Regions from separate parts of the Azospirillum thiophilum genome, predicted to be linked through region 1. Evidence: predicted binding sites of a transcription regulator. Region 1 holds the regulator's gene; the other holds the start of a gene.

Region 1 (15,766 bases):
TTCCTGGTGGCGCAGGGTCATGCGGCGCGCGTCGCAGCGCCGGTACTGACCCGTGGCATAACGGCGGCGACCGTCACCGGTCGGGTGATGGCGGTGGAGCGGCGACCGGGTGCGGTGCGGCTGACCCTGCATGCACCGTCGATCAGCCGGCTGTCGCCCGAGCAGACGCCGGCCACCCTGCGAATCCGCCTGTCCGACCGTCACCCGCCGCCCGCTCCGGGATCGGTTGTGCGGCTGCGTGCAACCCTGTCGCCGCCGCAGGCGCCGGCCGAACCTGGGGCTTTCGACTTCCAGCGCCGCGCCTGGTTCATGGGACTGGGAGGAGTCGGCTTCGCGACCAGCGCGGTCGAAGCCATGGAAGCCCCGCCCGTCACCGGATGGAGCACCGTCGCCCTTGCCTTCGAACGGGCGCGCGGCGTCATCGCAGAGCGGGTCGCCGCCACCATCGGCGATCCGGTCGAGGCCAGCGTCACCACGGCCCTGCTGAACGGCGAAGAGTTCGGCATCCCCGAAGAGACATTGGAAGACTTCCGCAACAGCGGGCTGGCGCATCTGCTGTCGATCTCCGGCCTGCATGTGGGGATCGCTGCCGGCATCCTGTTCTATGTGGTGCGGGCCATGCTGGCGACGGTGCCCTACATCGCGCTGCGCTGGCCGATCAAGAAGATCGCGGCGCTGTTCGGCATCCTGTCGGCGCTGGCCTATACCATGCTGGTCGGTGCGCCGCTGCCGACGGTGCGGTCGGTGCTGATGACCGGGCTGGTGATGGGAGCGATCATGCTGGACCGCGACCCGCTGAGCATGCGGCTGGTCGCATTCGCCGGGCTGGTCACCATTGCCCTGGATCCGGAAGGGATGCTCGGACCCAGCTTCCAGATGTCCTTTGCGGCGGTGGTGGCGCTGATCGCCGCCTTTGAGCGCGGCAGCCTGCGGCTGGCGGCGATACGGCGCGATGCCGGATGGCTTGTGCGCAGCCTGCTCTATGTCGGCGGCATCCTGCTGACCAGCGTGGTCGCCACACTGGCGACCCTGCCGTTCTCGCTTTTCCATTTTCAGCAGATCGCCTTCTACGGCGTGCTGTCGAACCTGATCGCGATCCCCATCACGTCTTTCTGGGTGATGCCCTGGAGCCTGATCGCCTATGCGCTGATGCCCTTCGGGGCGGAGGCGCCGGCATTGATCGCCATGAACTGGGGCGACAGGGCAGTGATCTGGACGGCGGAGCTGTTCGGCCGGTTGCCCTGGGCCTCCCTGACCGTACCGGCGATGCCGGTGGAAGGGTTCGCTGTGTTGGTGGCGGGCGGGCTGTGGCTCTGCATCTGGACGCGGCGCTGGCGCTGGCTCGGGCTGGTGCCCATCCTGGCCGGCCTCGCCTCGCCGGCACTGGTGACGAGGCCGGATGTGCTGGTCGCCGGGGACGGGGCGGTGGTGGCTGTGCGCATGGCGGATGGACGTCTCAGCGCGTCGGGCAAGGGCGGCGGACGTATCGTCGAGACCTGGAGGGAGCGGGACGGCGACCGGACGGCGGCCGATCCCTGGCCGGCGGCGGGCGGATGGGCCGACGGCGCAGGAAGGTCGTCGATGGCGTGCGACGACTGGGGCTGCCTGTACCAGCTGCGAGGGAAGATCATCGCCCTACCGCGATTGGCGGATGCGCTGGACGAGGATTGCGGCGTCGCCGACGCAGTGGTAACGGCGGCGGTGGCGCGCGGATGCCGGGCCGGACTGGTGATCGACCGCTGGGCGCTGCGGCACGGAGGCGCGCACACGCTGACGGTCACGGGCGAGGGAATTCGGATCGAGACATCCAACGGTCGGCAGGGAGAGCGGCCCTGGTCAGGACCTGGACGGTGAGTCAGAGTCACTGGCCCCCCCCTTCGGCGGGGGAGGGGCCAGGGCGGCTTGATGACGAGCCGTCAGCACTTCCGCAGTCAGTACTTCCTTACCAGCCCGACCAGCTTGCCCTGCACGCGGACGCGGTCGGCACCGAAGATGCGGGTCTCATAGGCTGAGTTGGCCGGCTCCAGGGCGATGGTGTTGCCCTTGCGGCGCAGACGCTTGAGCGTCACCTCGCCCTCGTCGACCAGGGCCACCACGATGGCGCCGTTGTCCGCAGCGTCACAGCGTTGGATGATGACGGTGTCGTGGTCGAGGATGCCGGCCTCCACCATCGAATCGCCGGACACCTCGAGGGCGTAATGGTCGCCGGCGGTGAGCATCGAGACCGGGATGTCGACGAAGGCGCTGTTGTCGCGCAACGCCTCGATCGGCGTTCCGGCGGCGATGCGGCCGTAGAGCGGCAACTGCACCGTTTCCGGCGCGGCAGTCGGGGAGGGTGGAGCCACATCGCGACCGACGAAGGCGAAATCGCCCCTGATGACGTTGGGATGGAATTTCGGCTTGGACGCCGTACGGGACCGGGCGGTATCCAGCCCCTCGGGCAGCCGCAGAACCTCCAGCGCGCGGGCGCGGTGGGGCAGGCGGCGGATGAAACCGCGTTCCTCGAGGCCGGTGATAAGGCGGTGGATGCCCGACTTCGATTTCAGGCCCAGGGCGTCCTTCATCTCGTCGAACGACGGCGAAACGCCGCCCTGGCCGAGCCGCTCGTGGATGAACAGCAGCAATTCGTGCTGCTTGCGCGTGAGCATGGATGCCTCCCGGCGGTCGCCAGACTGAAGATGGAACAAATACAAAACGTTGCTCCATGTTCTAGTTTGGTTCCCGCTGCGCGTCAAGCCCCTGTCATCTTCGCGGCGACGGGAAATGGAACATTTCGCCACTCGTCTCAGCAATTGGATGCGGTCAAGGTCTCGACAGACGGCAGGGCGGCGGCCATATAATCGGTTCCTGTTCCGTACCCCTTTCCCGATCCGGATCGCCGCCCCATGGCAAGCCCAGTCCTCTCCGCCATTCCCGCCAAGCCGCTTGCGAAGCTGGAAGCCGGGAAGCAATTCGTCCTCTCGTCGGAGTTCAAGCCGTCGGGCGACCAGCCGAACGCGATCGAGGAGCTGACCGCCGGCCTGCGCCAGGGTGAGCGCGACCAGGTCCTGCTGGGCGTCACCGGGTCGGGCAAGACCTTCACCATGGCGCACGTCATCCAGCTGCTGCAGCGCCCGACGCTGGTCCTGGCGCCGAACAAGACGCTGGCGGCGCAGCTCTATGGCGAGATGAAATCCTTCTTTCCGAACAACGCGGTGGAGTATTTCGTCTCCTACTACGACTATTACCAGCCGGAAGCCTACGTCGCGCGGACCGACACCTACATCGAGAAGGAATCCTCGATCAACGAGCAGATCGACCGCATGCGCCACGCGGCGACGCGGTCGCTGCTGGAGCGCGACGACGTCATCATCGTCGCCTCGGTGTCCTGCATCTACGGCATCGGCTCGGTCGAGACCTATTCCGAAATGACCGTCGACCTGCGCAAGGGCGAGATCATTTCCCAGCCGGAACTGTTGCGCAAGCTGACCGAGCTGCAATACAAGCGCAACGACGCCGCCTTCGGCCGCGGCCTGTTCCGCGTGCGCGGCGATACGGTGGAACTGTTTCCCGCCCACATGGAAGACCGGGCGTGGCGCATCTCGCTGTTCGGCGACGAGATCGAGGCGATCCACGAGGTCGATCCGCTGACCGGCGAGAAGCTGGCGGCGCTGGAGGCGGTGCGCGTCTACCCCAACAGCCACCACGTCATCCCCAAGCCGACGCTCCATCAGGCGATCGGTCAGATCAAGAAGGATCTCAAGGTTCGGCTGGAGGAGTTCGCCGCCGAGGGCAAGCTGCTGGAGGCCCAGCGGCTGGAGCAGCGAGTCACCTTCGATATCGAGATGATGGCGGCGACCGGCGCCTGTGCCGGGATCGAGAACTACTCGCGCTATCTGACCGGACGCGCACCCGGCGAGCCGCCGCCGACGCTGTTCGAGTATCTGCCGAAGGATGCCCTGCTGATCGTCGACGAGAGCCACGTCATGGTGCCGCAGATCGGCGGCATGTACCGCGGCGATCTGGCGCGCAAGACCATCCTGTCCGATTACGGGTTCCGTCTGCCGAGCTGCAAGGACAACCGCCCGCTGAAATTCGAGGAATGGGAGGGGATGCGGCCGCAGACCGTCTTCGTCTCCGCCACCCCCGGCCCGTGGGAGATGGAGCGCACCGGCGGCGTCTTCACCGAGCAGCTGGTCCGCCCGACCGGCCTGATCGACCCACCGGTGATCATCCGCCCGACCGAGACCCAGGTCGACGACCTGATCGGCGAGTGCAAGGAGGTGGTCGCCAAGGGCTATCGCATCCTGGTCACCACCCTGACCAAGAAGATGGCCGAGGCGCTGACCGAATACATGCACGAGGCCGGCCTGCGCGTCCGCTACATCCACTCCGACGTGGAGACGCTGGAGCGCATCGAGATCATCCGCGACCTGCGGCTCGGTGCCTACGACGTGCTGGTTGGCATCAACCTGCTGCGCGAGGGGCTGGACATTCCGGAATGCGCGCTGGTGGCGATCCTCGACGCCGACAAGGAGGGCTATCTGCGCTCGAAGACGTCGCTGATCCAGACCATCGGCCGCGCCGCGCGCAATGTCGACGGCCGTGCCCTGCTCTATGCCGACAAGATCACCGACAGCATGAAGTACGCCATCGACGAGACGGCGCGCCGCCGCGAAAAGCAGATGGCCTACAATCTGGAGCACGGCATCACCCCGGAATCGATCAAGAAGGCGATCGGCGACATCATGGAAAGCGTTTACGAACGCGCCGACCATGTGACGGTGAAGACCGGGCTGAACACCACCGAGCTGGTCGGCCACAATCTCAAGACCGTCATCGCCGACCTGGAAAAGCGCATGCGCGCCGCCGCCGCCGACCTCGAATTCGAGGAGGCCGCGCGCCTGCGCGACGAGCTGCGCCGGCTGGAGGCGATGGATCTCGGGTTGGAGACTCCCGGCAGCATCGGCATCAGCAGCGCCCGCCAGGGGCGCGGCATCCCGGAGGGTGCCCCGAAGAAGCAGGGCCGCCGCCGCCGCGGGCCATAGGCGGCAAGGGGTTGGCGGCCTTGTCGGCGGCAGGTTGCATCACCATACTCCGGGTTCCCGCGGGATGACACCGGGGCAGGAGGAGGACAGGGGGTTGCGGTTTCGTTGGGTCGTCATGGGATCGCTGGCAGCATCGGCGCTGTGGGGTGCCGGGCTGGGACCGGTCCCCATGGCTGCGGCGGCTGCAACCAAGCCGGCCGAAAAGCCCGCCGCGGTGGCCGAACTGCCGCTGCCCTCCCTGAAGACGAAATCCACCGACTGCGAATTGGCCGAGCAGGGCGATGCCAACGCCGCCTATCGGCTGGCCCGCCGTTACCTGTTCGGCAAGGGCGTGGCGAAGAACCGGCGGCTCGGCACCGCCTGGCTGCGGGCCGCCGCCTCGCGCGGGCATCCGGAGGCGCGGCGGCTGGTCAGCTATGTCCCCGGCCGCATGGGGCGCATCCGTCCCTGGTGCCGGCCCGGCGCCGGGCCGGTGCGCGAGGTCGGCCCGCCGCCGGCCGAGGTGGTGGCGCTGGTAAAATCCATCGCTCCGAAATACGGCATCGACCCGGCGCTGGTGTTGGCGGTGATCCAGGCGGAAAGCGCCTTCCGGACCGACGCAGTGTCGCCCAAGGATGCGTCCGGGCTGATGCAGCTGATCCCCGACACGGCGGACCGCTTCGGCGTCGGCGACATCTTCGACCCGCGCGAGAACATCACCGGCGGGGTGAAGTACCTGCGCTGGCTGCTGGCCTATTTCCAGGGCGACGTGACGCTGGCGCTGGCCGGCTACAATGCCGGGGAAAAGGCGGTCGACCGTCACAAGGGCGTACCGCCCTATGAGGAGACGCGCAATTACGTGCGCATCATCCGACGCAGCTACGACACCGTCCGCCACCCCTTCGACCGCTCGGCGGCCGAGCCGTCGCCGGCCCTGGCCGCCATCCGCCGTGCCACGGCGGCGGATGTGGAGGCGGAGTTGCCACGCGCCGCCGAATCGCCGAAAAAGGGGTGACGGAAGCCCTTCCCGGAACAGGAGTATACCGCCCGTGCCGATGTCCGAACGCAGCGTCCTCGGCCTCAGTGCCGCCGGTTTCCACAAGATCGCCTACACCCAATGGGGACGTGACGACGCGGCCCGGACCGCGGTCTGCGTCCATGGGCTGACCCGCAATGGCCGGGATTTCGACCGGCTGGCGCTGGCACTGGCCGACCGCTGGAGGATCGCCTGCCCCGACGTGGTGGGGCGCGGCCGCAGCGACTGGCTGCCGGTGCCGGCGCTCTACGGCTATCCGCAATATTGCGCCGACATGGTGGCGCTGATCGCCCGGATGGGGGCGGAGACGGTCGACTGGGTCGGCACCTCGATGGGCGGGCTGATCGGCATGACGCTGGCGGCCCAGGCCAACAGCCCGATCCGCCGCATGGTGATCAACGATGTCGGCCCCTTCATCGCCCAGGCCGGCTTGCAGCGCATCGCCGACTATGTCGGCAAGGATCCGGTGTTCGAGGATTTGGCGGCGCTTGAATCCTACCTGCGCTTCGTCCTGATGGGCTTCGGGACGATCGGTGACGAATGCTGGCGCCACATGGCGCAGCACAGCGCCCGCCCGCTGCCCGACGGCCGCTTCCGCCTCGCCTATGATCCCGGCATCGGCGATGCGTTCAAGACCGCGCCCATCGGCGATGTCGATTTGTGGGCCTTGTGGGACCGCATACGCTGTCCGGTGCTGGTGCTGCGCGGTGCCGAGTCCGACCTGCTGAGCGCCGAGACGGCCGAACGGATGGCCGCGCGCGGTCCGGGGGCCGCCGGCCTGGTACGGGTGGTGGAGATCCCCAACACCGGCCATGCCCCATCCCTGATGACCGACGACCAGATCGCCATCGTCCGCAGCTTCCTGGCGGAGGACTGATTTTTTGGGGGAGAGGGCCTCAATTCACCCGGCGCAGCACCGTATCGAGCCGGCCGCGGCCGTCCTTGTCCAGCCAGGTGGCGGCGACACGGCCGTCGGGACGCAGGCGGTAGCGCAGGAGGTTGCGGCCCTTCTCGTCGAACACCAGCTCACCATTCTCGATCCGGCCCTTCCGGCGCACCCGCTCGAAGGGCTGGTCGGCCTCCATTCCGGCGCCCAGCAGGTAATCGGCATAGACGGCGTCGCCCTCGGCCTTCTCCACCGACAGGGCGACCTCGCGGCCGTTGATGTAGCTGCCGTACCACATCCCCATATAGGGCCGCAGGGCGGAGATGGTGTCGGTGTCGCCCTTGCCGGAGCCGGACCCGTTGGCGGGCAGGGCGGCCTGGAGCAGCTCGGCGCTCGGGTTGCGGCCCCAGGATTCGTCGCAGGGCGGATCGTTCGCGGCCGGCGGTGCCTCGGCGAAGCGGACGATGCAGGCGCCGAACCGGCGGACGAACAGCCCGGTGTTGGCGGCGCCATGGCCGGTCAGCAGCGACGGCTGGTCGACGATCAGGCTGTTCAGGCCGCGCTGGGCCAGGATGCTGCGCGCCGGCTCGGCCCGTCCGCCGGGATCGAAATCGTCGCCATGGAAGAGGAACATCATGACCCGTGCCCGCCGCACCTCGCGCAGGATCGGCCAGAGCTGGGCCGCGTTCTCGCGATAGCTGTCATAGGCCTCGGTGAAGTTGCCGAAGGCGGCCGGAGCGGTTGCAATGACGGCATCGATGGCAGTGGACTGGCCGGCGGCGATCAGCGAGATGAAGGCGCCGAACGATTGGCCGGTCAACGCCACGCGGCGGTAGCCCTTGCCCTTCAGCATCTCCGAATAGCCGGCGAGTGCGCGCGCGCTGTTGGGCAGGGTGTCGCTGACACGCATGCGGTCCAGCCGGTAGACGTCCCAACCGGCAGCGCGCAACGCCTTCATGTAGAGCGGGGTAGGCGCTTCGGAATCCTCGGAATCCACCGAGCGGCCATGGCTCCACACCACTGCGCCCCGTGCCCGCGCCGGACCGGCCAGCGACGCCTCGCCATAGGCCGGTTTCAGAACGATCTGAGCGGTCGCCGGTCGGGCCGTCGCCAGGCCACCCGCCACGGCCAGTCCGATCATCGCAGCCAGTCCGAGAACCACTCCCCGAAGCGTCAGCATCATCCCCACCGATCCCCGTTGTGCTGCGATGTCGGTTCAGGATTGGCTGCGGTGGTTAACGCGCCCTTTCCTTTGTTCCACCGAGATTACCGAAGCCACATTTTGTCACAGGGCAGCGATCGCAAATAAGAATGACTCGCAATTGATCGCGGGTGACGCTAGGATGCTTCCGCAACCGAACGAAGGAGCATCGGCATGTGCGAGACGGTGGGAGAAGGGCGGCCGTCGCCCTGGACGGTGACGGACCTGACGACGGCCGAACGCGCGCTGTTGACCGGTGTCCGCCAGTGGTTCCGCGCCGGAACCGCTGGGGCAATGGCCTCCATGCGGATCGGGCTGAACGTCGCAGGCGTGCCGAACACGGCGCTGCTTCCGCTGTTCGCGTTGCTCGGCACCTTTGCGGTGGCCGGTGTCCGCAAGCCGGAAATCCGCTGCCCGGCTTGCAGCCGGATCAGTGCCGATGAGGCTGCCCTGCTGGACTCCCTGGCCGCCGTGCAGAGCGGGGATGCGGAGGTGGCGGCCCAGTTGCTGGATCGCTGGCTGCCGCTCGTGGCGCTTTGCATGGCCACCGATGCGATGCGGGAGTTGTCCGGCGTCCTGGACGGTGCGCGCATTTATCTGCCGCGGCGCCGTGCCGCCCGGCTGGTGCCGCTTCCGGCCGGGACGGCGCTGGCGGCCGAATGACCGTTATCCCCGGTTAACCGCTATTCCGCGGCGAGGCGCAGGCCGGAACCGCTATCCGGCTCCTCTTTTTCCGGAAGCTGCTTGCACAGCAGCCATTGGTCGATGGCGACGCGGATCAGCTTTCCTTCCGGCGTGTGGTAGAGGAACTGGCCGCGTTCCCGGCCGCAATGCTCGTAACCCAGCCGTTCGTAGAAAGGCAACACTCCGGAATTGTCGCGGTCGACGCCCAGTTCCGCGACGGTGACGCCGCGCCTTATTACAATCTGCTCCGCGGCCCGCACCAGCATGGCACCGAGCCCCAGTCCACGGAAGGGCTGGAACACTCGCAACGCCCATAGGGTGGCGCGACCGCTCGGCCGTTTGCGCAAAAAATCGATGCAGATCTGGCCGACGGGAAAGCCGTTTACGTCGGCCAGGAGCATCGTGCCGTCGCCACGCTCCTGGAGCCGATAGGCGTCGGCGATGATTTCCCGGTGGGGAGTGTGCAGGCCGTACCATTCCAGTGTCGGCAAATCCTCTCGCTTGGCCCGGCGTATTGTCACCGCCATCGCCAGGGTCGTGTGGTCAACCCTATCTCTATCCGTTTCTGATCCGAACCGGCTTTTTCCAGCCATTCCGCCCGCGCCGGTGTGCCGGTGTGCAGTTGCCATGATGCCGATGCCTCGCAGGTGTCTCCCGCCCGCCTTGCCACAGGGGGCGGCTGCCGATGACAACCCTACACGGAGCGCGGCCGTTCCGACGCTATGCGGTCGGGATAGTGCTTTCGGTCGGATAGAGTGCCGATAAAATAAATAAAATTTAGCGCTAAAAATAAGATAATCATATATTTATATGAATAAAATTCGCGCAACATTTCTTTTGGTTGAATTTATCTTATGAGACTGAAGTGATGTTGCCTGACGGAAGCGTTATTGACATCTATTTTAAGTGTTTGATATGCAGTCTTCTCGAAGAGAGTGCATGCTCTGTCGATGAATAAAACTAATTTTCTTTAAAATGCGAACAATTTGGTGGGGGATCCAAGCATGATGAGGATAGTCAATCTGGGGCGTACAGGGTTGTTCGTGGCAATACGTGGCGGAATTGTGACCAGCCTCGGTGGGCGCAGCCACTGGCGCACGGCGGATGAAGTGCGCCGTGCAGCGCAAGCGGAAAGCATTCCAGTCAGCGACTACGTGATTCGGACGCATCCCTGAATTGTCGCGACGGGCAGCCGGGCATGGAGCTACCGAATGGGCGCATTTCTACGAACGCGCCCTTATTTCGGCGTGAGGGAGGGTGTTTCCAAAAAGCCTCCATACTTATGGATCGAATTGGTCAGCCGGCTCGGACACGGGTTAGAAAACGCTCCACCTCGGCGCGAAGTGTGGCGGATTGGCGCGACAACTCATTCGTAGCATCCAGCACATGGCGAGCCTCCTCACCGGCATTGTTGGCCGAAGCGTTCACCGCAACGATGGTTTCGCTGACCTCGCGCGTACCGATTGAGGCCTGCTGAACGTTGCGGGCGATCTCCGTGGTGGCCGCGCCCTGTTCTTCCATGGCGGTGGCAATGGACGTTGAGATCTCGTTGATGCGGGCGATGGTGCCGGAGATGGATCGGATCGCCCCTACCGCTTCCTGCGTGGCACTCTGAACTGCACCGATCTGGGAGTTGATCTCCTCCGTCGCCTTGGCTGTCTGGTTGGCGAGGCTCTTGACCTCGCTGGCGACCACGGCGAACCCCTTGCCGGCTTCGCCCGCGCGCGCCGCTTCGATGGTGGCGTTCAGGGCCAGTAGGTTGGTCTGGCTGGCAATATCGTGGATCAGCTTCACCACTTGGCCGATGCGGCTGGCGGCGTCGGCAAGTCCCTGTACCGTGGCGTTGGTCCGTTCGGCTTCCGTCATCGCTGCATTGGCGATGGCGGCGGACCGGGTCACCTGATGGCTGATCTCGCCGATGGAGGCGGTCAATTCCTCTGCCGCAGCGGCGACCGTCTGGATGTTGACGGAGGCCTCCTCGGCGGCGGCAGCGACCTGCGTCGACTGTTCGCTTGTGATTTCAGCGGTGCGGCTCATTGCCTGGGCCGTACCCTGAAGCTGATGGGCCGCTGATGCCACCGCCTGGACCACGCCCTTCACTTCCCGTTCGAAACCATCTGCTGTGCTGCCCAATTCGCGTGCGATGATCGCTGCGGTGTTCAAGTCGATATAGACCGACGTAGCGAGGTCCATGTCGAGGAAGACCGCCTTGTTGATGGCCTGGAGCAATTGCGAGAGCTTCTCCGGCTTCTTGCGGTGGATCTGGCTCGCCAACTCGATCAATTTGTTCAGCGTGAAGCAGTAGGCGCCGGTATACCAGCGCGGTTCCAGCCCGATGCGTTGATGGGTCTGGCCGATCTTCAGCACCTGATTGACATAGGCCTCATCGAAGGTGCCAGTGAAGACATTCCGCAGCCAATGCTGTTTTTGCAGGTCGCGCGCTCGACCGGTCACGGCCAGATCGGTCAGCATGGGGGCAACGTCGGGTACCGAACGCAGATAACCGTAAAACTCTTCAAGTATCTGATCGATCCGCTGCGTCAGATGGGGCTGGAATTCCCGCAGAGTTGCCTTTGTCGCGTCATCGATGCGCAGGAAGTTGATACGGCTGACAATCGATTGAGTCTGGGCAGCGTTCGACATGGAGCCCCTCTCCCATTTGAGATATGATTAGCGTACTAAGAATTGACGAAAATGCAAACTTTACAGAGAGCGGCACATCATGCTCAAGCAGTGACATCTTTAAACATGTCACTTTGTCGCAGAACGTTTTTGAGAGGGTCGCAAGGAAAGCAATAAAAGGACTAATAAAGCGAAATAAAAAATGTGGTTCCCAATGAAAAGTACCGGCGGAGCCTGGGGCGCCGCCGGCTGACAGTTGACAGGTTTGGAGGCAACAAGCGGAGCCGCGGCCCGCGGAAGCTATGCGGCAGTGGGCAATGACCGTCCGGTGCCGCATATGGCCTCATCCAGAGCGTAGCTGCACCGGACGGGGCGATAGAGTTCCTTTAGGCCACCATCGGAGTGACCGGACGGCGCAAGGCCTGCGCAGCGCTGAGCACTGCCTTCTGGAGTTTCTCGAAGGCCCGAACCTCGATCTGGCGCACGCGCTCGCGCGATACCGAGAATTGCTGGCTCAGTGCCTCCAAGGTGGATGGGTCGTCCTTCATCCGGCGCTCGAACAGGATACGCCGTTCGCGAGCGTCCAACCGGTCCAATGCCTGCCCGACCAAACGGCGGCGCAGCGCCAGTTCGTCAGCTTCGGCCAGCATGGTATCCTGGGTGGGGCGGTCGTCGGCCAGGAGCTCCAGCCAGTTTGTCTCTCCGTCGCTCGAGAGCGTGGCATCAAGCGAACTGTCGTTGGCGGCAAGCCGGCGGTTCATCTCAACCACCTCGGTCTCCGGCACATCCAGTTCCGCGGCGATGGTCGCCACAGTCTCCGGCGAGAGGTCGCCCTGTTCCAACTCGGCCATCTGGCTCTTCAGACGGCGCAGATTGAAGAAGAGCTTCTTCTGCGCAGCGGTCGTGCCCATCTTCACCAAGGACCAGCTATGCAGGATATATTCCTGGATCGCGGCCCGGATCCACCAAGTGGCGTAGGTGGCGAAGCGGAAGCCGCGCTGCGGATCGAATTTCTGAGCTGCCTGCATCAGGCCGACATTGCCTTCCGCCACAAGGTCGACCAGCGGGAGGCCATAACCGCCAAAGCCGCGGGCGATCTTGATGACGAGGCGCAGATGGCTGCCTACGAGCTGTTCCAGCGCCTGCGGACTTCCACGCTCCCGCCATGCGATGGCAAGATCGCGCTCGACATCCGGTGCGAGGATGGGGAAGCGCTTGGATTCTTCAATGTAGCGGGTCAGGCTGGCGTTTTCACCGGTCAGCAGTTTCTTCAGCACGCGAATGCCTCCTCTCCAACGCTTCCTGGGGCGGCCCGCGACAGGGGCCGGCCCCTTGTCGGGGCCCATGGCGGAGATCGCCTGAGAGGCGATGATCCATTGGCGGACGCAGGAATTTCGTCCGTCTCTGCGGCTTTGGCTGTTGTAGGGTTTGTATTTTTCCGGGTGTCGCCAAGGAACTGCGTCCTTTCGACACTGTAAATGTGGCCGCGCAAACCAAATGGATCAAGCCTGTAAAGGGCGTGTCCCGGCAGTTTTTCGGCGTATACCCAGGCTCTTCCTCCACCCACACCGGCGGACCGGGAGGGGGGATGATCCTATGACCTCTGACCTTCCGCCGATGATCGTTTGGGCAGGTGGCGGCCCCGGGGCTTCCCTTATTTTTCTCCGCCGGTCCGTTGTCCGGTGCCGCACCCGCGAACTGCATTGGCCGAATGTCGGCCCGGGTGAGGAGAGGTTACTATGCCTCTGCTGCGAAGTAGGGGATAGGACCTCCCCTGAACCAGGAACCCTAGATGGGAAGGCCGAACCGCTTCGCCACCTGAACCTTGGTCATAGGCTAGTGAACCGGTTTGGAGGTAATCCGAGATGACGGCGTGCTGATCGAAGTAGCATGTCGGCCGCGTTGCTTTTAAAGGTCGCCGTGGCACACCAAACGGAAAAGGGCACACCCACCGGGGTGCGCCCTTTCCAGTCGAGGTTGAAAGTTGAGGCGGGTTACTCGGCCGCCGCGCGCTTGCGGCCAAGGCCGAGCTTGGTCGCCATCTCCGAACGCGCCTTGGCGTAGTTCGGCGCAACCATCGGATATTCCGGCGGAAGCGCCCACTTGGCGCGATATTCGTCCGGCGTCATGTCATAGACGGTCTTCAGATGCCGTTTCAGCATCTTCAGCTTCTTCCCATCTTCCAGACAGACGATGTATTCCGGGGTAACCGACTTCTTGATGGCAACGGCCGGAACCAGTTCGGCCTTGGCCTGAACGGGCTTGTCGTCGCCCAGGCCACGGAAGGCAGCCTGCACGCTGTTGATCAGCGTGGGCAGGTCCTGGACCGGCACCGAGTTGTTGCCGACATAGGCGGCGACGACCCTGGCGGTCAACGATTGCAGTTCAGTTTGATCGATGCTCATGGCGGCGCTCCCCAACGGCAATGGTGGCGTGCGGGTCAGCCGTTCACCAGATCGCGCAGCTGCTTGGCCGGCTTGAATTTCGGAGCCTTCGACGCGGCGATGGCAACGACCTCGCCGGTACGCGGGTTGCGGCCTTCGCGGGCGGCACGCTCGGCCACCTCGAAAATCCCGAAACCGGCCAGACGCACGTCCTCGCCCCGGCCCAGCGCGCCGGAGATGCCCTCGAACACCGCCTGAACGACCTTGGCCGCGTCGGCCTTCTTGATGCCGGCATTGGTGGCGACGGTTTCGATCAGTTCGGCCTGGTTCATGCAAAACTCCATTTGGTCGGTTTGGTTTCGGTTTTTCGGAGTTATTGGCAGAACGGCACCATCCGCACAAGAGCGAACACAGATTGGGCAACCGCCGGTGTTTTTCTTGCCCGCTCTTCGTTCCCCATCTGTGGCGGCGTTGCATCAAGACCCGAGTCCCGAAGCCCGCGAAGCACCTCAGGCCGCGGTTTTCCTGGCTTCGGCGGAGAAGTGCGCTGCGACTCGCAAAGATGCGGCGGTTGACTGGATGTATTTTGATTGGAAAGACGCGGTGGCGGTCTTCGGGCATCTTGACCCGATCCAAGCCGACACCATCTGCCGGAAAGTACGGGTCCGGGCCCCTCTGGCGACCGAGGCGTCGGTCGTGATGTCGGAACCGCTTGATCACTCCGCTGACGCAGCGTCATCAAGTGGATCTTGCGATGGACGGTATAATGACAATGGTTTTCCTCGAATTTTTGGGAAAACCGATCTGGATTTGGCTGATTTTCGTTGGTGTTGTCCTGTCGCTGCTGGTTCTCGATCTGGGTGTTCTGAACCGGCGCGACCGTGTCATCGGGGTTGGCGAAAGTTTGAAGCTGTCGGCCTTCTACATTGCCGTCGCCATGTTGTTCGGCGGCTGGATCTGGTGGTCGATGGGGGGCGAAGCCGGGCTGCAATATTATACGGGATTCTTCGTCGAAAAGAGCCTGTCGCTCGACAACGTCTTCGTCATATCGCTGATCTTCAGCTACTTCGCAGTCCCGCGCGAATTGCAGCACAGGGTGCTGTTCTGGGGCATCCTGGGCGTCATCGTGCTGCGCGGCCTGATGATCGGCGCCGGCGCCGCCCTGGTCGCCGAATTCCACTGGATCCTTTACGTGTTCGGTGCATTCCTGCTGCTGACCGGCATCAAGATGCTGTTCGCGTCGGATGAGGAAATGAACATCGGCGACAATGCGGTGCTGCGCTTCCTGAAGAGACGCATCCGTGTCACCGACCGTTTCCACGGCCACCACTTCGTGGTGAAGGAGCCGGCGGGCGAGGGCGGTGCGATGCGCTGGACGGCGACTCCCCTCCTGCTGGCGCTGGTCATGGTGGAACTTGCCGATCTGGTCTTTGCGGTCGACAGCGTTCCGGCGATCTTCGCCATCACCACCGACCCTTATCTGGTCTACACCAGCAATATCTTCGCGATCCTGGGACTGCGCGCGCTCTATTTCGCGCTCGCCGCCATGGTCCACCGCTTCCGCTATCTCAAATACGCTCTGGCACTGGTACTGGTCTTCATCGGCGGCAAGATCTTCTATACCCAGCTGGTCGCCAAGCCGGATCCGCTGATCGCACTGGGCGTGACCTTCGCCCTGATCGCAGGCGGCGTTCTGGTGTCCCTGTGGAAAACCAGTCGCGAGGATAGGACCGCCGAGGCTGGGTGACGCTATGGCCTGCAAGGGCAGCGGCCGTGCGCGATGCAAGTGCGATCGCATCGCCGCCGCCCTTCAGAAGCCCAGCTTCGTCAGTTCGGCGATGCTTTCGGCGGCGTTGCGATGAAGGACGAAATGGCCGCCCGCCGCCTCCCAGGGGGTGCGGGCCTTCTCGCGGTCGTCGACAAGAACCGCACCGGGGGTGGCGTGCC
Region 2 (15,766 bases), 1.5 Mb from region 1:
CGGCACCAGCCGGATGGTCGCCGGGTTCAGCACCCCGTCATCCTCCGCCTGCCAGATGCCGGTGACGGCGATGGAGGCGTTCTTCAACACCAGTTCCACCACCTTGTTGGCGGTCTTGATGTCGGGCAGCGTCTTCATCACCGGGGAGCGGCCGTAGGTCTCGCCCGGCGCCTTCAGCCAGCGGAAATTGAGGAAAGGCGACTGGGCGAAGCGCCCCTGGGCCAGCCAGGACGGCTCGGCCAGCCCGCTGTCCAGAACCACGGCCCAGCGATAGGCGGTGCCGTCGGGCAGCACCGCCTCGACCAGGGCAAAGCGGGTGTCGGGCTCGTCGGCGGCCCGCTTGCGCAGCTCATCGGGCAGGTCGGCACCGGGAAAGCGCTGGAGGATCTGGGCAATCGTCGCCTCGCTGCGGCGGAAGGTGGCGTCGAGCCGGCCGTCCGGCCCCTCCTCCAGCACCGCTTCGGCCAGCGGTACGGCGGTGAAGCGCAGGCTGGACGGGGCACCGGGGGCAGCTTCCTCCATCAGCAGGCTGGCGGTGCCGACGGTGACGAGGTCGAGGAAGGCCTGGTGGATCTCCACCGCGAAGTTGGAGCGGTCGAAATGGGCCTGGACGATGCCGGCCGTGCGGTCGAGCAGCGGAGCGACGCGGTCGCGCTCCGCCCCGGTCAGCGCCGGCCCGGGCTGGAAGCCGAACCAGCGCGACCAGGGGGGCGTCAGTTCCGACAGCAGGCTGGCGGCGAGCTGTTCCACCGCGTCGGGGGCGGTGCCGTCGAACAGCCGGTCGACGCGGCGCTCGCCGGGGGTGCCGTCGCCGCGGAAGGGCCGGCCATTGGGCAGCGCATGATCGTAGCACTCCTGCCAGTGGCGCTCCCACACGGCGCGGCGTTCGCGCGCGGCCCGGTAGCGCTCCAGCAAGGCTTCGGGCTCCGACAGCTCCTTCGCCTTCCGGGACGCCGTTTTGATGGCTGGGGATTGGGTCATCGGCGGTCTCCGGATCAGGGTCGAACGGTGGCATGCCGCGGGGAGGAGCGGTTCAGGTGGCGATGCAGCTGCCAGGGGGTCAGCACCCGGCGGGCACGCAGGCCGATCAGGCGCTTGACCGCCTCGACGCAGGTGAAGGGCCCCCAGGGGGCGGCACCCGATGGGCGGCGCAGCGCAGCGGCATCGACCGTCAGCCCCTGCGCGCGATACCAGCCCGGCAGGTCGAAATCGGCGGGCAGGTCGAGCACCGCCACGTCGGTGAAGCCAGCCAGCGGATCGACCGCCACCCAGCGCCGCCCATCGTTCAGCAGGGCCAGGCAGTGGCGGAACCCCGGCTTCAACACGCGCAGCCACCACAGCGGCGCCTCCCCCCGGTAGACCACCCAGGCGGTCGCCGGCGCGCCTGCATTGGGTGTGCTCATCGTGCGATGCCCTTCTCGCGCAGGGCGGGACCGATGAGATCGAAGGCCTCGGACCACAGGGCGTGGGCGCGTTGTTCACGGAAGCGATCCGGTTCCGGCGCGCCCTGGCGGCGACCGTAATGGACCAGGACATGCAAGTGGTCGCGCAGCAGCTTTCGCGTCCGGTACAACCGGTCGACCACCCGCAGCACGTCCTGAGGTTCGCAGGGCCGCTCGATCAGCCCCCGTCCGGCGGCGACCCGTGCACCAGCCGCCTTGGCGTCCTGCGCCTGCACCGCCCAGAACCACGCCTCCTCCGCCCCGGCGAAGGGCTGGCCCTCGGCCATGAAGGGCTCGGCCCGGAGCGGAACGGCTCGGGTCGGCTGCCGGACAGGCGGAGAGGCAGACAAAGGGGTGGCGGCCGGACTCAGCATGCTGGTCTCCTTGCGGCTTCGGAATTTGAACGGGGGAAGTGCGGGAACCGCTGGAACCGGCCGGCGGTGGCGCCTTATGTTTGCGTTATGTTCCGGCTGCCACGCCCGGTCAATGGTTTTATGAAAAAGTTCCTAGGGACCGGATCGCATATCTATGAGACTATCGTCCCATGCTGAAACACACGGATATCTGGCGGGCCATCGACCGCCTCGCGGCGCAGCACGGGTTTTCCGCTTCCGGACTGGCGCGGCGCGCCGGACTGGATCCGACGACCTTCAACAAGAGCAAGCGCACGACCAGCGACGGCAAGCTGCGCTGGCCGTCGACTGAAAGCATCTCCAAGGTGCTGGACGCCACCGGCGCTTCGCTGTCGGAATTCGTCACTCTGGTCGGCGACGGCACCGGCACCAATCCGCTGCAGCGGGTTCCGGTGATCGGCTACGCACAGGCCGGGTCCGCCGGCTATTTCGACGATGCCGGTTTCCCCGCCGGCAGCGGCTGGGACGAGCTGCTTTTCCCCAGCCTGGGCGACCCCCATGCTTATGCGCTTGAGATTTCCGGCGACAGCATGGAACCGGTCTACCGCGACGGCGACACCATCATCGTCTCCCCTGCCGCACAAATCCGCCGCAACGACCGCGTCGTCGTCCGCACCAGGGGCGGCGAGGTGATGGCCAAGCAGTTGATCCGCGAAACCGCGACGAAGATCGAACTGCTGTCGATCAACCACGCCCATCCCGACCGCAGCATCCCGCTGTCGGACGTCGCCTGGATGGCAAGGATCATCTGGGCCAGCCAGTAAGGCAGACCACGGTCCGGCCGCCCCTCTCCCAGTCTTTTGCAAGATGGTATCCTGGGGGGGAAATACCTTTTCCCGCGGCCACCTATCCTAGGAAAATTAGCCTTTACAGCCAGATCCGGCAAGCGCTATCGTCCACTCCATGGACCGCGCCTCCCGCCTCGACGCCCTGCTCCGTACCCATGACGGCCGACCGCCGCAGAGCGACCTGCGGGTGGTCCTCCTCGGCGGAGAAACCCGCGCCAACGCCCTGCGCCGCGCTGCCGCCCTCCATCTGCATGAGTCGCTGGCGGCCGAGGCACGCCTCGCGGTCGCGGGCCGACGCCGGACGCAAAGCGCCGCAACCGCGCGGGCCGACGCGTGGCTGGCCCGGCTGGCCGCCACGCTGGCCCATCACCGCCGGGCGGCGGTCGCGCTCCGCGATCAGCGGAAGGCATATTCCCAGTAGAGCGCCCGCGCCCGCTCGAAACACGGCCCGGCGGCGAAGCTCCGGTCTTCCACCTTCGTCACCGGAACGCATTTGGCATGGTTGCCGGTGGAGAAGACCTCGTCGGCCTCCAGCACGTCATGCGGGGTGAGGGTGCATTCCTCCACGGTGAAGCCGTCAGCACGCAGCAGGGCGATGATGCGCTGGCGGGTGATGCCGTTCAGGAAGCAGCCGTTGGGCACCGGCGTGCGGACCACACCGTTTTTGGCGATGAAGATGTTGGAGGTCGCGAATTCCGCCACGTTCCCGATGGCGTCCAGCATGATGGCGTTCTGGAAGCCGCGCTTGCGCGCCTCGACCAGCGCCAGCCCGGCATTGGGGTACAGGCAGGCGGCCTTGGCCTCGGTCGGGGCCATGCTCGGGATCGGCCGGCGGCGGGTGGAGATGCAGGCGGCGAAGCCGGTCGGCTTCGGCAGCGGATCCTCGTAGATCGACAGGACAAAGCGCGTGCTCTCCGGGGCCGGCGAAACGAAACCGTCCTCGGCGTAGAACATCGGACGGACGTAGAGCTCCGCCTCCTTGGGGAAACGCCGGATGCCGTCCCAGCACAGCTCCTCGATCTCACCCGCGGTCACCATCGGTTCCAGCCCCATGACCTGGGCCGAGCGGATGGCGCGGGCGCAGTGGAGATCGAGGTCGGGAGCGACACCCTGGAAGGCGCGCGCACCGTCGAAGACCGTCGAAGAGAGCCACAGCGTGTGGGACAGCGGTCCGACGATCGGGGGGTTGCCCTCCACCCATTCGCCCTGGATCCAGCTCCACGCCTGCCCTGCCATGCCGCCCATGATTGCGTCCTTCCCTCGGATGATCTGTGCCTATGGTTTGGGCGCCGCCGGTTCGCGCCGCCCATTCGTGGTTCGTCGTCGATGGTGATCTCCGAAGAGCATACCCCCTCGTCGTCATCGGTCAACCGGTCCGCATGAGGGAGCGGATTGCGGAATCCGCTGTTGAAACGGGGAACTGCCTGACCGAAGCGACCAACCGACAGGAAACGAGCCATGCAAACCGCAGAGACCGGCGCCGGGACCGGCGTCCCTGGCATCCTTGCCGCCGCGCCCCGCCCTCAACCGCGTCCGAACGAGGATGTTCCGGTCGTCGATGTGCCGATCACCGACAACCCGGACCTGCCCGACCCGGGCGGCCCCGGCAGCACCGATGTACCGGTTCCCGGCAGCGATCTGCCGCCCTCGCGGCCGACCGACCCGGATTTCATCTGATCGATACCCGTTCTGCGCCCCGCAGAGCACCATCCGACCCACGGAAGGGTTACGGTGGGAAGCCCAAAACGACGAAAGGCGGCCAGAAGGCCGCCCACTCGTAAGTACCTGATCTTTTTTAGGAAGGATGGCGCGCCCGAAGAGATTCGAACTCCTGACCCTCAGATTCGTAGTCTGATGCTCTATCCAGCTGAGCTACGGGCGCCTTGTATATCCTAACACTTAACCTACCGTCTGCCGCGGCGTCGGAGTGTTCCCCCGGCGTCGAGGCGCGCAACCTACTCAAATCCTTCATCCTGCGCAAGCGCTTTTCGCGAAGAAAAGACACATGTCGAAAAGATGGATTCCGGTGGCCCCCAGACGACAAAAGCCACCCGAAGGTGGCCTTGCTTGTCATGCTGCGGAGGATGGCGCGCCCGAAGAGATTCGAACTCCTGACCCTCAGATTCGTAGTCTGATGCTCTATCCAGCTGAGCTACGGGCGCCTTGTATATCCTGACATCCACCGTCTGTCCCCGGCGTCGGCGGCAGGCCGTCGGCGTCGAGGCGCGCAACATACTCAAACACCCCCTGCCCCGCAAGCGCTTTTTTCGACGATTTTCGCCAAGCCTTCGGGGAGCGGCCCGATCACGCAAAGCACCCCGGATTGCCGGGCGGCGGCGGCTGGGTTATACAGTCCGCTTGCTGTTTCTGGAGAGTCAGTCCCGTGGCCGAAGCCCCCTTCAACAAGCATTTCCCGGTGTCCTGGGAAGAGCTCCACCGCAATGCCAAGGCGCTGGCCTGGCGCCTGATCGACCGCGGCCCGTGGAAGGGCATCATCGCGATCACGCGCGGCGGCATGGTTCCCGCGGCGATCATCGCGCGCGAGCTCGAGATCCGGATGATCGACACCGTCTGCGTCTCCAGCTACGACCATCAGAACCAGCGCGAGGCGATGGTGCTGAAGGGGGTCGAGGGCGCCAATGCCGGCGACGGCGAGGGCTGGCTGATCATCGACGACCTGGTCGATACCGGCAAGACCGCGGTGGTCGTGCGCAAGATGCTGCCCAAGGCGCATTTCGCAACCGTCTACGCCAAGCCGGCTGGCCGGCCGCTGGTCGACACCTTCATCACCGAAGTCAGCCAGGACACCTGGATCCATTTCCCCTGGGACATCGAACTGCAATTCTCGCAGCCGATCGCCAAGCAGCGGAACGGCTGACGCCAAACGGTTGATGCGGCACCTCAGCCGCGGTCTCCGCCGGTTTCGCGGTGGCCGCGGCATACGGGCCGGCCATATCGAAGAGCATCACAAAAAATTTACCGTTCCCGGACTACAACCGGGCTCACGGAACGTCCGCGCCCGCCTGCCTCACATCATCGCTTCACAACACCGCGTCCCAACTCGCGCATGACCGACGACCCATCTGGCGACACCCGCCCGGACGAGCCTCACCAGGACGAGTTGCGGCGGAAGATCGACGCGCTGGTCACCCGGCTGCCGGCCAGCCTCGTCTACAGCCTCCTCAGCGAGATCGAGGGCATGGACAGCGAGCCGGCCGACCGCGTCCAGCTCGTCCGCCAATATGTCATCGAGTATCTGAACCGCCAGCGCACCAACCGGGCCCGGCGCCTGTTCACCAACCTGTTCGAAGCCTTCCTGATCGACGACGACGTGCTGTACCATGCCGGCGTCGTCATCCCCGGCATGCTGCAGCGGGTCGATGTCGGCGCCTTGTGGGAGGCGATGAGCCGCGACGCCTTTCCGCTGCTGGCGGTCGAGGCGCAGGAGATGTTGGACGAGATGGCACGCGGCGACGTGATCGACCGCGTGCTGCGCTCCCCCGTCGCCATGGTGATGAAGGAGCGGATGCGCGTCGCAGCGGTCAGGCATCTGGACACCGTCCTGACCAACAAGAAGGCGGTGGACGAGTTGCTGGCCGGACTGTCGCGCAACCGGCCGCGCCGTACCCGGCTGATGTCGGGCTTCCTGGAAAAGACGCCGGCCATCGACATCGGCACGCTGCGGCTGATGCATCTGATCCTGGCCAATGCCGAAGGCGCGGTGAAGCCGGTCGCCGACCGGCTGGAGGATTTCCCGGCATCCTGCGCCGACGAGGCGGAGGCGAACCGGATGGCCGACCGCCTGCTGGACGCGACGGACCAACTGCGCGACCGCTGCGGCGACGATCTGGCGAACCTGCTGCCGTTGTCGGTGGTGACGACGAAGCGCAACTACGCCGTCGCCGCGCTCTACATCCGTCAGAGCGGTGTCGATCCCGGCCGCGGCGACGCCGTGACCGCGGCGCTGACCGGCCATTTCATCGGGGTCACCCGGGCGCTGACCGCGGCGCTGAGCGTCGTGCTCAAGCTGAACGACCGCGTTCCCGGCTCCGCCATCCGCCCCAGCGCCAAGGAGAAGGCGCGGCTGGAGGCCCTGGTACAGCGGCTGGACCAGCTGGTCCACGCCGCGACATCCTCCGGCCTGATGGAGGACCGGCGCAGCGAACCCGCCTTCCGCAACGCCTGGACCCAGGCGGCGAAGATCATCGGTTCGCGCGTCACCACCGTGGCGCTGGAACGCTCCGCCCAGGCCGCCGCCGCCCGGCGCCAGCCCGTCATCGACCATGCCGACATCGTCTGGCTGAACCGCTTGCTGTGGCGCTGGCAGGCGATGTCGCGCGAGTTCGGATTCGAGACCTACGACCTGGTGAAGTGGCGCGAGACCCTGCTGGAAGAGATGCGCGCCAACGTCGAGAAGGCGATGAAGTTCGAGGAGACCGACCCGCTCGACGAACGGATGGAGCATCTGCTGCGCGTCAATGCGCTGGCCGGCGTGTTCGGCCAGCGGGTCAGCGGCTGGATCCCGACCTTCAGCCAGAACATGACCCGCCTGCTGTCGCACCGGCTGGAACGCGGCGGCACGCTTGGCACCGACGAACAGGCCATCATCGACGACCTCGTCGCCACCGCCCGCACCGAGGTCGGCAAGTCGCGCTACTGGAAGAGCAACGAGCTGATGGACCTGATCGAGCTGTCGGAGCGGACGCGGCAGGTGGGCTGACCACCCCCTCTACAACAGTCCGGACGACCGGTGCCGCGGGTCGAGCCAGTCGCGCAAGCCATCCCCCAGCATCGTCAGCCCCATCACGCCGAGCGCGATCGCCACGCCGGGGAAGACCGCCTGCAGGGGGGCGGTGAACAGGTGGGTCTGCGCATCGCCCAGCATCTTGCCCCAGCTCGGGCTCGGCGGCTGGATGCCGAGCCCGAGATAGCTCAGCGCCGCCTCGTTGACGATGGCGACGGCGAACAGGACGGTGGCCTGCACCACGACGATGCCGGCGATGTTGGGCAGCACATGCACCAGCGTCACCGACAGCGGCCCGCGACCCAGCGCCAGCGCGGCGCCGACGAAGGGCCGCCGCCACACCGCCAGCGCCGCTCCGCGGGTGACACGCGCCAACACCGCGGCGTTGAACAGCGCCAAGGCCAGCACGACGTTGACCGCCCCGGCGCCGAGCACCGCGGTCAGCAGGATCGCCGACAGCACGGCGGGAAAGGCGAAGACCAGATCGCCAAGCCGCGCCACCACCTCGTCCCCCCAGCGCCCCAGCGCGGCGGCCAGCAGCCCGAGCGGCACCCCGCCGAGCAGCCCGAGCCCTACCGCAGCCGCTCCCACCGCCAGCGAATTGCGGGCTCCGACCATGATCATCGACAGCACGTCCCGCCCAAAATGGTCGGTTCCGAGCCAGTGCGCGGCGCTCGGCGGCTTCAGCCGGGCGAGCACGCGGATCTGTTCGGCCGGATAGGGGGTCCACAGCAGCGACAGCAGCGCCAGCGCCACCAGCAGCGCGGTCAGCACGGCGCCAAGGCGCAGGGAGAGGGGAAGCCGCGCCCTCACGACGCCCCTCCCTTCGGCCGCGGATCGGCAAGCGCGCAGGCGATGTCCACCAGGGCGTTCACCACCACCACGAACAGCGCCAGCAGCACGACCACCCCCTGCACGACGATCAGGTCGCGCTGGCCGATGGCCTGGTAGAGCAGGCGTCCCAGCCCCGGCAGGGTGAAGACATTCTCCACCACCACCGCACCGGCGACCAGGAAGGAGATCTGCAACCCCAGCACCGTCGCCACCGGGATCAGGGCGTTGGGCAGGGCGTGGCGCAGGAGCACGGCGACCCGGCCCACCCCCTTGGCGCGGGCGGTGCGGACATGGTCCTCGCCCAGCGTGTCGAGCACGGCGGTACGGGTGACGCGGGCGAGGATGGCGGCCTCCGGCACGGCCAGCGCCAGCGCGGGCAGGACCAGCGCATGCAGCGCCGGACCGATGCCGCCATCCCAGCCGGGAAAGCCTCCGGCCGGAAACCAGTGCAGCGTCAGGGAGAACAGCAGGATCAGCAGGATCGCGATCCAGAAGCTGGGCATCGACACGCCGAACTGCGCGAAGCCCAGCACCGCCCAGTCGCCGCCCCTGCCCCGCCGCGCCGCGGCCAGCAGGCCGAGCGGCAGGGCGGCCAGCGTGCTGAGCGCCAGCGCCAGCAGGGCCAGCGGCAGGGTGACCGCCAGCCGCTCCGCCACCAGCTCGGCGACCGGGCGTGCATAGGTCAGGCTAACGCCGAGGTCGCCGCGGGCCAGCCCGCCGACCCAGTGCAGGTAGCGGACCGGAACCGGCTGGTCGAGCCCCATCTGGGAACGCAGCGCCGCCAGCGTGTCCGGCTGCGCGTTGACGCCCAGCATCAGCAATGCCGGGTCGCCCGGCACCAGTTGCAGCACCGCGAAGACCGCGACGGTGGCGAGCCAGACGGTGACGATCAGGCTGAACAGCCGTCGCAGCAGGAAGGCGAGCACCGGGGCGATCCTTACTTGCCCGACATCATCATTGATCCAGCCTCACCGGCCCGCCCTCACTTCCAGGCGGCGGCGGTGACGTCGTTGGCCTGGACCGGGCGGTTCACCCAAAGGCCGGTCAGCGACGCCTTCTGCACCGTCACCGACGGCAGCATGAAGAGGAAGCCGTTGACCGCATCCTCCGCCAGGATCCTCTGCTCCTCGCCATACAGCGCATTGCGCTTCGCGGCATCCTGGGTGCGGTTCAGCTCGTCGTTCAGGGCGTTGAAGCGGTCGCTCCGGTAATTGAAGTAGTAGTCGGGGCGGGCATAGATGTCGATGTCCAGCGGTTCGGTGTGGGCGATCATCGACAGGTCGTAATCCTTGCCCTTGAACACCTTCTCCAGCCAGGAGGCCCATTCCATCGGCTCGATCTTCGCGCGGATGCCGACTTCGGCCAGCATGGCGGCGACCAGTTCGCCGCCTCGCCGGGCATAGGGCGGCGGCGGCAGGCGCAGCGTCGTGTCGAAACCGTCGGGATAGCCGGCCTCGACCAGCAGCGCCTTCGCCTTTGCCGGATCGTAGGGATAGAGCCCGGTCAGGTCGACATAGCCTTCGCGGTGCGGCGGGAAATGGCTGCCGATGGCGGCGCCGTTGCCGTACAGCACGCCCTCGATCAGTGTCTTGCGGTCGATGGCATGGGCCATGGCCCGGCGGACGCGGACATCGTCGAAGGGCTTGCGGGCGTTGTTGGTGGACAGCACCGTCTCGCCCTCGGTCGAGCCGACCATGACGGTGAATTTCGGGTCGCTGCGGAACTCGGCCAGCGCCTCGTAGGTGCTGAACAGGGTGAAGGCATCGACGTCGCCGGCCTTCAGGGCTGCGACCTGGGCGGCGGGATCGCTGATGAAGCGGAAGGACACCCGGTCCAGCTTCGGCTTCACGCCGTCATAGTCCGGGTTGCGGACCAGCACCACCCGGTCGCCGGCAACCCAACGCTCGAACTTGAAGGGGCCGGTGCCAACCGGCTTCTGCTTGTTGGTCGCCGCCGTCTCCGGGGCGACGATGGCGGCGTCGCCGCTGGCCATATGGAACAGGAAGAGGCCGTCGGGCCGCGACAGCGTGACCACCGCCGTCTTGGGGTCGGGGGTCTCCACGGAGGCGATCGGGGTGAAATAGGCCTTCTGGGCGTTGACCGACGACGCCGCGCGGGCCCGGTCCAGCGTGAACTTCACGTCGGCCGAATCGGCGGCGCTGCCGTCATGGAACTTCGCGCCGGGCCGCAGGCTGAAGCGGTAGGTCAGCCCGTCTTCCGACACGGACCAGCGTTCCGCCAGGCCGGGAACCAGCCTGCCGTCGGCATCGACCCGCAGCAAAGGCTCGAACAGGTTGGCGTAGGTGACTTCCTTGATGGCGCCGGCCGCCCCGGCAGTGGGGTCCAGATGCGGCGGCTCCAGCGCCATGCCGACCACGAGGTCGGTGCGCGGCTGGGCCGTGGCCGGACCGGCGGCCAATTCGGCGGCCAATGCCAATGCTGCGAAAGCCGCCAGGGTGAAGCCCTGCTTGGCGATGGACATGATGGCAAAACTCCCCCGTCTCGTCGTTGCCGACGGTCTCTTTGCCGCGATGATGCGGTGCGGCGCGGGAGAGCGCAAGCACGGCCCACTGGCATTCCGATGGGCCGCAGCGGATCAGGCGGCGCCCGGCACGCCCTTCGAGGTGGAATATTCGAAATGCAGCGCCTCGCCCGGATAGACCAGCGAGCGGATGGCGTGGGCGGCCTGGGCCGCCTCGGCGAAGCCGCAGAGGATCAGCTTCAGCTTACCCGGATATGTGGCGATGTCGCCGATGGCGAAGATCCCCGGCACGTTGGTGGCGCAGCCGGGCTGGGCCACGGCGATGTGGCTGCGCTCCAGATCGAGGCCCCAGTCGGCGATGGGTCCGAGATTCATCGACAGGCCGAAGAAGGCCAGCATCGCGTCGGCCGGCAGCGCCTTCTCCTCGCCGTCGAGCGTGGCGACGCGGACCGCGGTCAGCTGCCCGTTCTCGCCGTCCAGGCCGGACAGCTGGTAGGGCACCACCATGTCGATCCTGCCGTCACGGACCAGCGCGTCCATGCGGGCGACGCTTTCCGGCGCGGCACGGAACTTCGGACGGCGGTGGACGACATAGACCCGCTCGGCCACGTCGGCCAGCGACAGCGCCCAATCGACCGCGCTGTCGCCGCCGCCGGCGATCACCACTTTCTTGCCGGCGAAGTCCTGGCGGCGGCGCACCATGTAGAAGACCGACTTGCCCTCATACGCCTCCAGCCCGTCGAGCGGCGGACGGTTGGGGCCGAAGGCGCCGCTGCCGGCGGCGATGATCACCGCCTGGGCGTCGATCTTCGTGCCGATGCTGGTTTCCACCAGCCAGCGTCCATCATCCTGGCGGGTCAGCTTTTCCACCTGCTGGCCCAGATGATAGGTCGGCGCGAAGGGAGCCGCCTGTTCGGCCAGCCGGTCGATCAGGTCGGCAGCCTCGATGGAGGGATGGGCTGGGATGTCGTAGATCGGCTTTTCCGGGTAGAGCGCCGTGCATTGGCCGCCGACCATGTCCAGCGCGTCCACCACATGGCAGCGCATCTTCAGCATGCCGCATTCGAACACGGCGAACAGTCCGACAGGACCGGCGCCGACGATGACGACGTCGGTGGTGAGGACATCGGTGCTGGAAGCGGTCTGCGACATGAAAGCCTGTTCCTTGGGGACGGGTGGGCAGTTGAGACTCGAAGGCGGATGGATGGACCTTCCATTGTCCGCATTTCCCGGCCGGGTCAACCCCCAGCAAGGGGAAAGCGGCCCCGTGTCGCGCGTCCCGCATGTCTCGGCATGAGAGGGCGGCGGGCATTCGTAGGATTTTGGGCAAATTCGCTTAAATTTGTTGATTGCAGCCCGCCCCGGCAAGGCGGACAGTGACAGGGTTCCCCAGCCTGGGAGCCGGTCGGGTGGAGGTCCGGAATGAAGGAATTGCGGTGTCTGGTCTTCACCGACCAGGAAGTCATCCGGGCCGTGCTGGACCGCCGCCGCCGGGTGAAGGATCCCTTGCCGGTCGGCACCGTGTCCGGTGTCCTCTACCACAAGCCCGAAGGGCGCGAGCAGGAGGGCATCGAGACCCGTCTGACCGTCACCGGCGACGACGGCACCGTGACCGAACTGGCGCTGTCCGACACCGAGGTGACGGCCGCGCTGGTCGGCTATTGCATGGGCCGGCGCATTCCCCTGCCGGTGGCGTCCGACAAGATGCTGCACCTGATCAACGGCGCGTTGACGCTCATGATCACCATGAACTTCAACAAGGCGCCCCGGCTGGTAATGGCCGCGGGGTCGGCTGAGGGACCGGCCGGACCCGCAGCCGACCGGCTGTCGCCCAAACGGCGGATCGGCCGGTAACCCATCCTTCTTTCCGGCTTGCAGGCGGGCGGCGGCTTCGCACAGTATCCGCGCCATGCCGGACACGTCCCCCCATGGCCCCCATGCCCCCCACGTCGTCGTCATCCCGCTTTCCGACGAGGCCGCCACCGCGGCGCTGGCCCGCCGGCTGGCCGCCATCCTGCGCCCCCGCGACCTCGTGGCCCTGCGTGGCGACCTCGGCGCCGGCAAGACCGCGCTGTCGCGGGCGCTGATCTGCGGCGTCACCCATGAGGATGCCGAGGTGCCGTCGCCCACCTTCACGCTGGTGCAGACCTACGACACTGCCATCGGCCCGGTCTGGCATTTCGACCTCTACCGCCTGTCCGGTCCGGACGAGGTCCATGAACTGGGCTGGGACGATGCGCGGGCCGAAGCCGTCGCGCTGGTGGAGTGGCCGGACCGGCTGGGGCCGCTGCTGCCGCCCGACCGGGTCGAGGTGATGCTGGAGCATGCCGGCCCCGATATCGGCCCGGATGCCCGACGCGCCACGCTGACCGGCCATGGCGCGCTTGCCGCGCGGATCGCCGCCGCCGACTGGACGCCGTGATGCCTGTGGCCCTGTCAAAGCGGGAGGCGGAAATCGCCGCCTTCCTTGCCGCCCACGGCCTGTCCGCCGCGATGCGGGAGCCGCTGGCCGGCGATGCGTCGGCCCGCCGCTACGAGCGCATCCACAAGCCGGACGGCGGCACGCTGATCCTGGTCGACACGCCGGTTCCCGCCGAGGATCTCGTCCCCTTCATCGCCATCGGCAGCGAGTTGGCCGCCATCGGTCTGTCGGTTCCCACCATCCTCGCATCGGATGTGGAACGAGGATTGGCAATCCAGGATGATTTCGGAAGCGAAACCTTTACCCGCCTGCTGGCGGACGGTGCCGACCCGTGGCCGCTCTACGAACTGGCGACCGATGCGCTGATCGCGATCCATCGCGACTGGCCCGTCGACGTCGCGGAACGGCTCGCCCTGCCGGTCTATGACCCCGCCCTGTTCCTGGCGCAGACCGGGCTGTTCATCGATGCGTATGTCCCGGTTGCGCTCGGCCGCCCCGCAAGCGACAAGGAACGTTCCGAATTCGAAACAGCTTGGCGCGCGGTTCTGGAGCCGGCCTGCGCCGGGACGCCGTCGCTGCTGCTGCGCGACTACCATGTCGACAATGTGATGCGGCTGCCTCGGCCTGGGGTGAGTGCTGCCGGGTTGATCGATTTCCAAAGCGCCGGTTGGGGGCCGCAGGCCTACGACCTCGTCTCCCTGCTCGAGGATGCGCGGCGCGACGTGGCGCCCGATCTGGCGGAGGCGATGGTCGCACGCTATCTCGACGCCTTTCCTGCCACCGATGCCGCCGCCTTCCGCCGCGCCATGGCTGTGCTGGGCGCGGCGCGCCATACCCGGATCGTCGCCATCTTCGTCCGTCTGGCGGTAAGCCAGGGCCGCCGCTCCTATCTTGTCCATCTGCCACGGGTGTGGCGCCTGCTGGAAACGCAGCTGGCGAAGCCGGAGCTTGGCCCGGTCGCCGCCTGGTTCGACCGCCACCTGCCATCCGATTCCCGTGCCGCCCTGGCCGTTCCGGAGACGCCGTGAACATGACCTTGACCGTTCCCGATACCGCGATGGTGCTTGCCGCCGGCAAGGGCCTGCGCATGCGGCCGCTGACCGACCACCGGCCGAAACCGCTGATCCCGGTGCTCGGCCGGCCGATGCTGGACCATGCGCTCGACCGGCTGGCCGCGGCCGGCGTGGCCAAGGCGGTGGTCAACAGCCACTATCTCGGCGCTATGATCGGCGATCACCTGAAAAGCCGGGCGGCGGAGAATCCAAGCTGGCCGGCCATCGCCCTCTCGCCGGAAGAGACGCTGCTGGAGACCGGCGGCGGGGTGAAGAAGGCGCTGCCCCTGCTGGGCGCCGCGCCGGTCTATACCGTCAACGCGGACATCTTCTGGCTCGACGGACCGATCCCGGCATTGCGCCGCCTCGCCGCCTATTGGAACCCGGCGGAGATGGACGCGCTGCTGCTGATGATGGCGACGACCAAGTCGGTCGGCTATGACGGGCCCGGCGACTATCACATGGACCCGCTGGGCCGGCTGACCCGCCGCGGCGAACTCGAACTGGCCCCCTTCGTCTATGCCGGCGTCCAGATCGTGAAGCCGGAGCTGTTCGCAGCGGACACCCCCGACGGCGCCTTCTCCACCAACCGCATCTGGGACCGGGCGCAGCAGGCAGGCAGGCTCTTCGGCCTCGCCCATGACGGGCTGTGGTTCCATGTCGGCACCCCCGGTGGGCTGCGGGAGGCCGAGGATCTGCTGGCCATCGGCGGCGTGCGCGCGGTTGCCCATTGAGGGCGGCGTTCAGGTATCATCCAGTCCATCGGGTGCGTTGCCGATGATTGCCCCCTCCCCGACCCTCCCCCGCTGTGCGGGAGAGGGTGCCTTCTGCGAAGTGGCGGCAGTTCCCTCCACCGCCAAAAGCGGGGGAGGGTTAAGGAGGGGGCAATCGGCGCCCGCACCAACAAGCACCAATCCGGACAGTCCATGACCCACCCCAAAGTCTACAGCATCCCCTCCGGTGCGCCCTTCGTCGACATGCTGGCGGCGGGGATCATGGAGCGGGTCGGCGGCGACCCGATGGCGCTGGCCGGGGTGACGGTGCTGCTGCCGACCCGGCGCGCCTGCCGGTCGCTGCAACAGGCCTTCCTGCGCCGCTCCGGCGGACAGCCGACGCTGCTGCCGCGGATGGCACCGCTGGGCGAGTTGGACGCCGGCGACCTAAGCCTGACCGAGGAGGAACTGCCGGACCTCCCGCTCGACCTGCCCGAAGCAATCTCCCCGCTAAGCCGGCAGATGACGCTGGCGCGGCTGGTCTTGGCCAGCACGTTATCGGCAACGACAGCTCAGGCGGTACGCCTTGGAGCCGACTTGGGTCGGTTGATCGATGCCGTGTGGACGGAACGTGTTGGTTTCGAGCGGCTCCACACCCTTGTTCCCGATGATTACGCGGAGCACTGGAAGAAAACCCTGGAGTTTCTCAACATTGTCACCGAGGTCTGGCCCGCCATACTCGAGTCGAGCGGCGAGACCGACCCGGCCCAACGCCGAAACCTGGCGCTGGAGACGCAGGCCGCACTCTGGCAGGCCGCCCCGCCGCCGGGGATGGTGATCGCCGCCGGCTCCACCGGTTCCATCGTCGCGGCGTCG

Evidence for each region. Region 1 encodes LexA, which represses DNA repair genes until DNA is damaged. Its sites were predicted from a motif close to ATGTTCTANTTTGGTTC; they were not measured.
Region 2: AL072_RS05250 (S24 family peptidase) is a predicted target of LexA. The motif match lies at 1,893-1,909, and genes of this name have one in related genera.

The regions. Positions count from the first base shown of each region.
Region 1 is NZ_CP012401.1:2,708,155-2,723,920, reverse strand. Features, by position in the region: gene AL072_RS12610 (ComEC/Rec2 family competence protein) at 1-1,854, shown strand, start outside; gene lexA (transcriptional repressor LexA) at 1,932-2,648, opposite strand; gene uvrB (excinuclease ABC subunit UvrB) at 2,886-5,027, shown strand; gene AL072_RS12595 (lytic transglycosylase domain-containing protein) at 5,122-6,021, shown strand; gene AL072_RS12590 (alpha/beta fold hydrolase) at 6,056-6,919, shown strand; gene AL072_RS12585 (alpha/beta hydrolase) at 6,939-8,111, opposite strand; gene AL072_RS12580 (hypothetical protein) at 8,304-8,792, shown strand; gene AL072_RS12575 (GNAT family N-acetyltransferase) at 8,813-9,442, opposite strand; gene AL072_RS12570 (globin-coupled sensor protein) at 10,110-11,456, opposite strand; gene rpoH (RNA polymerase sigma factor RpoH) at 11,822-12,712, opposite strand; gene AL072_RS12560 (Ros/MucR family transcriptional regulator) at 13,430-13,840, opposite strand; gene AL072_RS12555 (HU family DNA-binding protein) at 13,876-14,151, opposite strand; gene AL072_RS12550 (TerC family protein) at 14,532-15,566, shown strand; gene AL072_RS12545 (hypothetical protein) at 15,630-15,766, opposite strand, start outside.
Region 2 is NZ_CP012401.1:1,130,985-1,146,750, reverse strand. Features, by position in the region: gene AL072_RS05265 (portal protein) at 1-981, opposite strand, end outside; gene AL072_RS05260 (hypothetical protein) at 996-1,403, opposite strand; gene AL072_RS05255 (hypothetical protein) at 1,400-1,729, opposite strand; gene AL072_RS05250 (S24 family peptidase) at 1,987-2,619, shown strand; gene AL072_RS05245 (hypothetical protein) at 2,759-3,064, shown strand; gene AL072_RS05240 (branched-chain amino acid aminotransferase) at 3,040-3,888, opposite strand; gene AL072_RS05235 (hypothetical protein) at 4,102-4,320, shown strand; tRNA gene AL072_RS05230 (tRNA-Arg) at 4,449-4,525, opposite strand; tRNA gene AL072_RS05225 (tRNA-Arg) at 4,729-4,805, opposite strand; gene gpt (xanthine phosphoribosyltransferase) at 5,027-5,521, shown strand; gene AL072_RS05215 (hypothetical protein) at 5,711-7,363, shown strand; gene AL072_RS05210 (ABC transporter permease) at 7,373-8,200, opposite strand; gene AL072_RS05205 (ABC transporter permease) at 8,197-9,147, opposite strand; gene AL072_RS05200 (ABC transporter substrate-binding protein) at 9,204-10,703, opposite strand; gene AL072_RS05195 (NAD(P)/FAD-dependent oxidoreductase) at 10,818-11,855, opposite strand; gene AL072_RS05190 (hypothetical protein) at 12,126-12,557, shown strand; gene tsaE (tRNA (adenosine(37)-N6)-threonylcarbamoyltransferase complex ATPase subunit type 1 TsaE) at 12,613-13,125, shown strand; gene AL072_RS05180 (aminoglycoside phosphotransferase family protein) at 13,125-14,153, shown strand; gene AL072_RS05175 (nucleotidyltransferase family protein) at 14,156-14,911, shown strand; gene addB (double-strand break repair protein AddB) at 15,104-15,766, shown strand, end outside.